3 regions of the Streptomyces sp. NPDC048643 genome follow, and region 1 is predicted to be linked to each of the others. Evidence: riboswitches for the same ligand, from Rfam matches in the RefSeq annotation. Region 1 holds a riboswitch; each other region holds the start of a gene.
What was found. Region 1 has a riboswitch for S-adenosylmethionine ahead of AB0C62_RS25515 (putative leader peptide). Riboswitches for the same ligand answer to the same signal wherever they lie in the genome.

Region 1 (2,244 bases):
GAACTGCGCGTTGGGCTGCTTGAACGTCACCCGGACGGTGCTGGAGTCGACCACGGTGGTGCTCTGCACCCCGCTCAGGTAACCCTGGGCGAGGGTGGCCAGGGCGCCGAGCTTCGGTACGGCGTCGAAGTTGTCCTTGACCACCTGGGCGGTCAGCGGCGAGCCGTCGCTGAACGTCACACCCGACCGCAGGTGGAAGGTGAACGTCTTCGTGTCCGAGCTGATGTCCCAGCTCTTCGCCAGCCAGGGCACGATCTTGCCGGTCCTGGGGTCCTGGTCGGTCAGGGAGTCCACGACCTGGCGCAGCGAGTAGATGCTGTCGTTGCTGCCCACCTGCTGCGGGTCCACGCAGCCGGCGTCGGATCCCACCGCGAAGGTCAGCGTGCCACCGGACCTGGCCCGGGCGTCGGTGTCGGTCGAACCGGTGCCGTCGCTCGACGAGCAGCCGCTCAGCAGGATGCCGCTCGTCACGACAGCGGCGGCTGCTGTCCATCGGGCGGATCGGGTGTCCGGATGGGATGTCACGGAAGGGGTTCTCCTACTCCAGAGTCGCCGCGCCTGTCCGGAGCGGACATGGCGAAGCGGGACGGCGCAGCCGTGGACGGGCGGCACCGTTCGGACGAGAAAGTCGGAACAGACACTCAGGCGCGGGTCCCGGACGAAGGGCCGGGCCCGAGCCGGGCAGGAAGGGGTGCGTCGGCGATGGCGTGCGACGCGCGCACGCCGACCTCATGACGCCGGGAGGACCGGGAGCTGTTGTTCGCCGCCGTACGAACGGACCGACGGAGGGCGTCGGTCGGCAGGGCGTGTGGTCAGCCGCTACACAGACAGCTGGCGGAGCGCTCCAGGTCGATGTGGCGGCGGCGCGAGAAGCCGGAGAACATCGCCGCGGCCGCGATCGAGGCGCTCAGGTCGCTGCTGCTGTTCCGCACGACGGGCCTCCCATCTCGTCCCCCTGCCGGGGGTTCGCGCTTGCGGGGTCGGGCGACCCCGCCGGGCTTTCACCTGGAGCACCCCACCGCGGAGGAGGGTTGCCGGTCAGCGAGCCAGGGCTTGACGCTGACACTCAATGCCGGTCGCGATCGTACGAATCGATGCTCCGATCCGTCAATGACGAGATCGCGTGGAAGGGCGTCGGACCAGGAGCCACAGCACGTCGAGTCGCGGGAATTCATGTGTCTGCAACAACTGGCCCTGATCGCGCGGACCTTGGTGCGGTCCTCAAGGGGTGCCGGACACCGGCCGTCGTGATCGACCGTGATGGCGGAGCCTGCTGTGCCGCCCCCGACCGACGTGCCCCTCAGGATCAGTCGGTCGTGCGGCCCGTCTGAGCGGCCAGGCGCGTGCGCAGCCGGGTGAGACGGTCGATCTCGGCGTCGAGCGCGGCCAGTCGGCGGTGCACGACGCCGGCGCCGGGACCGTCCGTGCCGCCGGAACACCGTCTGCGCGGGTCGTCCATGAGCAGGGGGATGCGGTCGGCCAGGCCGCACAGGTCCTCCACCGTCAGGCCGAGGGCGAGCAGGTCCCGGATCACCCTCACCCGGGCGACGTCGCCGGGACCGTACTCGCGCTGCCCGGCCGCGGTGCGCCGCGGTGGTGGCAGCAATCCGCGCTCCTCGTAGAACCTCAGCGCGCGTGCTGTCGTACCGGCCGCCGCCGCCGCATCCCCGATCCGCATCCGCTCCCCGCCTTCACCCGGTGCCGCGTCGATGATCTTCGAGGACGCGGGAGTCCACGGCACCGCTGAGCCGACCGCTACGTAAGGTCCACGACGACGGTGCCGGTGTGCCGCCCCTCGAACAGTTCCTGCAACGCCCAGGGTGCGCGGTCAATGCCCGCGATCCGGACGTGAGGGAAGACGATCTCACCGGAGCGCAGCCAGTCCCCGAAGCGTTTGTTCCACTCCTCGGCCGCTTCACCGAGGTCCGAGCTGCTGAATCCGCGCAGCGTGATCCCCAGCGTGATGACACGGAACGTGTCGATCTCCGCGGGCGAGGTGGTGCCGTCGCGGTCGTGTTCGGCCGACAGCTGCCCGGAGAGCGCGCCCACCAACGCGAACCGCGCCCCCCGCCGTGCCGCGCCGACGGCCGCGGTCAACTGTTCGCCGCCGACGGTGTCGAGGAGCACGTCGATGCCGTCGGGCGCCGCGGCGGCGAGCTGTTCGGCGAGCGGTGCCGTGCCGGGGACCACCACCGCGTCGTAGCCGAGTTCGGCCTTGAGGCGTTCGGCCTTGCGCGGCGAACG
Region 2 (2,244 bases), on a different contig from region 1:
TCGGACGTCCTGGAGAAGCTCGGCGTCAATCTCCAGCTGACGGTCAAACGGGTCGCGGAGGTGGCCGAGGAGGCCGGGATCACCTTCTGCTTCGCGGTCAAGTTCCACCCGGCGCTGCGCCATGTGGCGGCGGCGCGCGGACAGCTCGGCATCCGGACGACCTTCAACGTGCTGGGGCCGCTGACGAACCCGGCCCGGGTCAGGGCCCAGGCGGTCGGGGTCGCCGACCCCCGGATGGCGCCCATCGTGGCGGGCGTCTTCGCCGAGCGCGGCAACTCCTCGCTCGTCTTCCGCGGCGACGACGGCCTCGACGAGCTGACCACCACCGCCGGCTCCCGGGTCTGGGTGGTCCGCGACGGCAAGGTCACCGAGGAACACTTCCACCCCCGTGACGTCGGCCTCGACGTCGTTCCGGTGGAGGCGCTGCGCGGCGCCGACGCGGCGTACAACGCGGAGGTCGCCCGGCGTCTGCTGGACGGCGAGACCGGTCCGGTGCGCGACGCCGTGCTGCTGAACTCGGCGGCCGCCCTGGTGGCGCTGTCGCCGGCCGACGCACCGCTCGCCGACCAGCTCCGGGCCGGTATGGCGAAGGCCGCCGAGGCGATCGACTCCGGGGCGGCCAAGCGCACCCTCGACCGGTGGGTGGCGGCCAGCAACGCCTGAGGCGCCGGTGATGTGACGCAGGGCGCGGTCCAGAATCCGGACCGCGCCTTGCGCGTCGAAGATCTTCTGGCAAGATGCTGTATCAGGTCATGAGCGACAGCCATCAGGCCCCGGCCGGCTGTCCGGCAACCCTCCGTCCGTGGCGGGGTGCCCCGGGTGAAGACCAGGCCGTAGGCAGCGAGGTCTGCGGCAAGCGCGGACCCCTCCCACTCTTTCGAGTGGACGTAACCAGGGGTCCTGGTCGTTCGAGGGAGCCTTCTGTGAGCAAGCGAATGCGATAGGGCGCCGAGCCCCGCCTCCGCACACCCCTTTTTCCCCTTCCTGCGCCGAGCGCTGCCCCCGGGCGGCCGGCTCGCGCGGCGATCCCGCCTGCCTCACAGGAGCCCGCCATGTCTGTCACCACCGCCGCCGACACCTCCGTCTGTGCCCCGCTGCCGGTCCTGGGCCGGGACGTCACCGTTCCGCTCGTCACCGGCGGCGAGGTCACCTACGCCGCGCTCGACTACGCCGCCAGCGCGCCCGCCCTCCAGCGGGTGTGGGACGACGTCGCGGCGTACGCCCCGTACTACGGCAGCGTCCACCGGGGTGCCGGGTACCTCTCGCAGCTGTCCACCGACCTGTTCGAGAACGCCCGCAGGACCGTCGCGGAGTTCCTCGACTGCCGGACCGACGACCAGGTCGTCTTCACCCGCTCCACCACCGACTCGCTCAACCTGCTCGCCGCCGCGCTGCCGGCCGACTGCCAGGTCTTCGTCTTCGAGACCGAGCACCACGCCTCGCTGCTGCCCTGGCGCGACGCCCGGGTGACGTACCTGAACGCCCCGCGCACCCACGGCGAGGCCGTCGCGACCCTGGAGCACGCCCTCGCGGCCCGCGACCCCCACGGGCCGGCCCTCGTCTGCGTCACCGGCGCCTCGAACGTCACGGGGGAGCTGTGGCCGGTGCGGGAGCTCGCCGCCGCCGCGCACGCCCACGGCGCCCGGATCGTCCTCGACGCCGCCCAGCTCGCCCCGCACCACCCGGTGTCGGTCCAGGACCTCGACGTCGACTGGGTCGCCTTCTCCGGGCACAAGCTGTACGCGCCGTTCGGTTCCGGTGTCCTCGCGGGACGCTCCGACTGGCTGCGCGAGGCCGACCCGTACCTGGCGGGCGGCGGCGCCAGCCGCAAGGTCACCCGGCGCGCGGACGGCGGCGTGGACGTCGAGTGGCACGACAGCGCGGCCCGGCACGAGGCCGGCTCGCCGAACGTGATCGGCGTCTACTCCATCGCCTCTGCCTGCAAGGCGCTCACCGAGGAGGGCTTCGACAACCTCCTCGCCCGGGAGCGGCACCTGATCCGCACCGTCCGCGCCGGCCTCGCCGAGGTCCCGGAGGTCCGGATCCTCTCCCTCTTCGGTGACGACGCCCCGCGGGTCGGCGTCCTCTCCTTCGTCGTCGAGGGCTGGAACAGCTCGCACTTCGCGGCCGCGCTGTCCGCCGAGTACGGCATCGGCGTCCGCGACGGCCTCTTCTGCGCCCACCCGCTGGTCCGCACGCTGCTCGGCAGCGACCCCGAGACCCAGGGGGAGTGCGGCGCCCCGG
Region 3 (2,244 bases), on a different contig from region 1:
ACCCGGCCGCCCTGTCCTGCCGCGCCGCCCAGCGGGCGGTCGTACATGGCCTTGACCAGGTCGACGCCGGGGTCGGTGAGCAGGGGGCCCACGATCCCGGTGACGAAGTCGGACGAGAACTCCTTGAGGTCCGCGTCGATGAAACAGACGATGTCCCCGCTCGTCACGAGCAGCGACCGCCACAGCACCTCACCCTTGCCGGGCACGGCCGGCATCCGGGGAAGGATGTCGTCGCGGTGCACGACTCTCGCGCCCGCGGCGGCGGCGACCGCGGAGGTGCGGTCCGTGGAGCCCGAGTCCACGACGACGATCTCGTCGACGAGGGGCACCTGCTGCATCAGGTCGTGGCGGATGATCGAGACGATCTCGCCGACCGTCTCCTCCTCGTTGAGCGCGGGCAGCACGACGCTGACCGTCGATCCGGAGGTGCGTTTCGCGGCCATGATCTTGTGGAGCGGCCGGTCGGTCAGGGACCAGGAGCGTGTGCTCAGCCAGCGTTCGACGTCATTCAGCACGGTCTGCGGCTCCTCACTGTCTGATCACACGCTCTCATCAGCGTGCCCGCTGCGGCCAGCGGCTGATCGCTTGCCGTCGTCTCGCGGTTCGGACGACTGCTTCAACTGTCCTGGCCTTCGGTTACAGTCTTGAACAACGCTGATGACCATCGCATGTCCTGGATCATCGGCGCGTAATATGCTCAACAGTTCAACAATCGAATACCGCTCATCCAGAGGGGCAGAGGGATACGGCCCGTTGAAGCCCCGGCAACCCTCCAGCCGGTCTCGTACCGATCGCCAGACGATCGCGTCGCGAGGCTCCCGGCTAGGGAAGGTGCCAAATCCGTCTCACGGCGAAGTGCGTCGTGAGGAAGATGAGGAGAAAGGGCCTCGCCTCCATGGCTGCGCAGACAGTTGCAAGCACCACGAACTCCGCAGAAGCGGTCGATCTCGGCCCGGCCGCGGCGCTTTCCTGCCGCGAGTGCGGACACCGCGTCCCCCTCGGTCCGGTCTTCGCCTGCGAGGAGTGTTTCGGCCCGCTGGAGATCGCGTACGACTTCTCGGCCTACGAAACCGAGGAACTCCGCAAGCGCATCGAAGCGGGACCCGCGAACATCTGGCGCTACGCGCCGCTGCTGCCCGTCCCCGCGGACGTGGCGGACAAGCCGAACATCAACCCGGGCTGGACCAAGCTCGTGCAGGCCGACAACCTGGCCCGCGAGCTCGGCGTCGACGCCGGCAAGCTCTTCGTCAAGGACGACTCCGGCAACCCCACGCACTCCTTCAAGGACCGCGTCGTCGCCCAGGCCATCGAAGCGGCCCGCGTCTTCGGCTTCACCACCCTCTCCTGCTCGTCCACGGGCAACCTCGCCGGCGCCGTCGGCGCCGCGGCGGCCCGCGCCGGCTTCCGCTCCTGCGTGTTCATCCCGCACGACCTGGAGCAGGGCAAGGTCGTCATGGCCGCGGTCTACGGCGGCGAACTGGTCGGCATCCAGGGCAACTACGACGACGTGAACCGCTTCTGCTCCGAGCTGATCGGCGACCCGGCCGGCGAGGGCTGGGGCTTCGTCAACGTCAACCTCCGCCCGTACTACGCCGAGGGCTCCAAGACGCTGGCGTACGAGATCTGCGAGCAGCTCGGCTGGAAGCTCCCGGACCAGCTGGTCGTGCCGATCGCCTCCGGCTCCCAGCTTACGAAGATCGACAAGGGCCTCCAGGAGCTGATCAAGCTCGGACTCGTCGAGGACAGGCCCTACAAGATCTTCGGCGCGCAGGCCGAGGGCTGCTCGCCCGTCTCCGTCGCCTACAAGGCCGGCCACGACGTGGTCCGGCCGCAGAAGCCGGACACCATCGCCAAGTCGCTCGCCATCGGCAACCCCGCCGACGGGCCCTACGTGCTCGACATCGCGCGGCGCACCGGCGGTGCCGTGGAGGACGTGAACGACGCGCAGATCGTCGACGCGATCAAGCTGCTCGCGCGCACCGAGGGCATCTTCGCGGAGACCGCGGGCGGGGTGACCGTCGGCGTCACCCGCAAGCTGATCGAGAACGGTCTGCTCGACCCGTCCCTGACCACCGTCGTCCTCAACACCGGCGACGGCCTGAAGACTCTGGACGCGGTGGCCTCGGACACCGGGCTGACCGCGACCATCCGCCCGAACCTCGACTCCTTCCGAGAGGCTGGCCTCGCATCATGAGCGTCAATGTCCGCATCCCCACCATCCTGCGCACCTACACCGGGGGTGCC

Region 2: another riboswitch for S-adenosylmethionine. It lies ahead of AB0C62_RS40330 (aminotransferase class V-fold PLP-dependent enzyme); the one in region 1 lies ahead of AB0C62_RS25515 (putative leader peptide).
Region 3: another riboswitch for S-adenosylmethionine. It lies ahead of thrC (threonine synthase); the one in region 1 lies ahead of AB0C62_RS25515 (putative leader peptide).

Annotation. Positions count from the first base shown of each region.
Region 1 is NZ_JBEZHO010000028.1:49,009-51,252, forward strand. Features, by position in the region: gene AB0C62_RS25510 (ABC transporter substrate-binding protein) at 1-525, opposite strand, end outside; gene AB0C62_RS25515 (putative leader peptide) at 813-932, opposite strand; SAM riboswitch class IV at 964-1,074, opposite strand; gene AB0C62_RS25520 (MerR family transcriptional regulator) at 1,307-1,678, opposite strand; gene AB0C62_RS25525 (NADP-dependent oxidoreductase) at 1,756-2,244, opposite strand, start outside.
Region 2 is NZ_JBEZHO010000080.1:9,789-12,032, reverse strand. Features, by position in the region: gene trpD (anthranilate phosphoribosyltransferase) at 1-663, shown strand, start outside; SAM riboswitch class IV at 749-865, shown strand; gene AB0C62_RS40330 (aminotransferase class V-fold PLP-dependent enzyme) at 1,053-2,244, shown strand, end outside.
Region 3 is NZ_JBEZHO010000008.1:76,648-78,891, forward strand. Features, by position in the region: gene AB0C62_RS10700 (glucosyl-3-phosphoglycerate synthase) at 1-515, opposite strand, end outside; SAM riboswitch class I at 721-878, shown strand; gene thrC (threonine synthase) at 896-2,194, shown strand; gene AB0C62_RS10710 (MoaD/ThiS family protein) at 2,191-2,244, shown strand, end outside.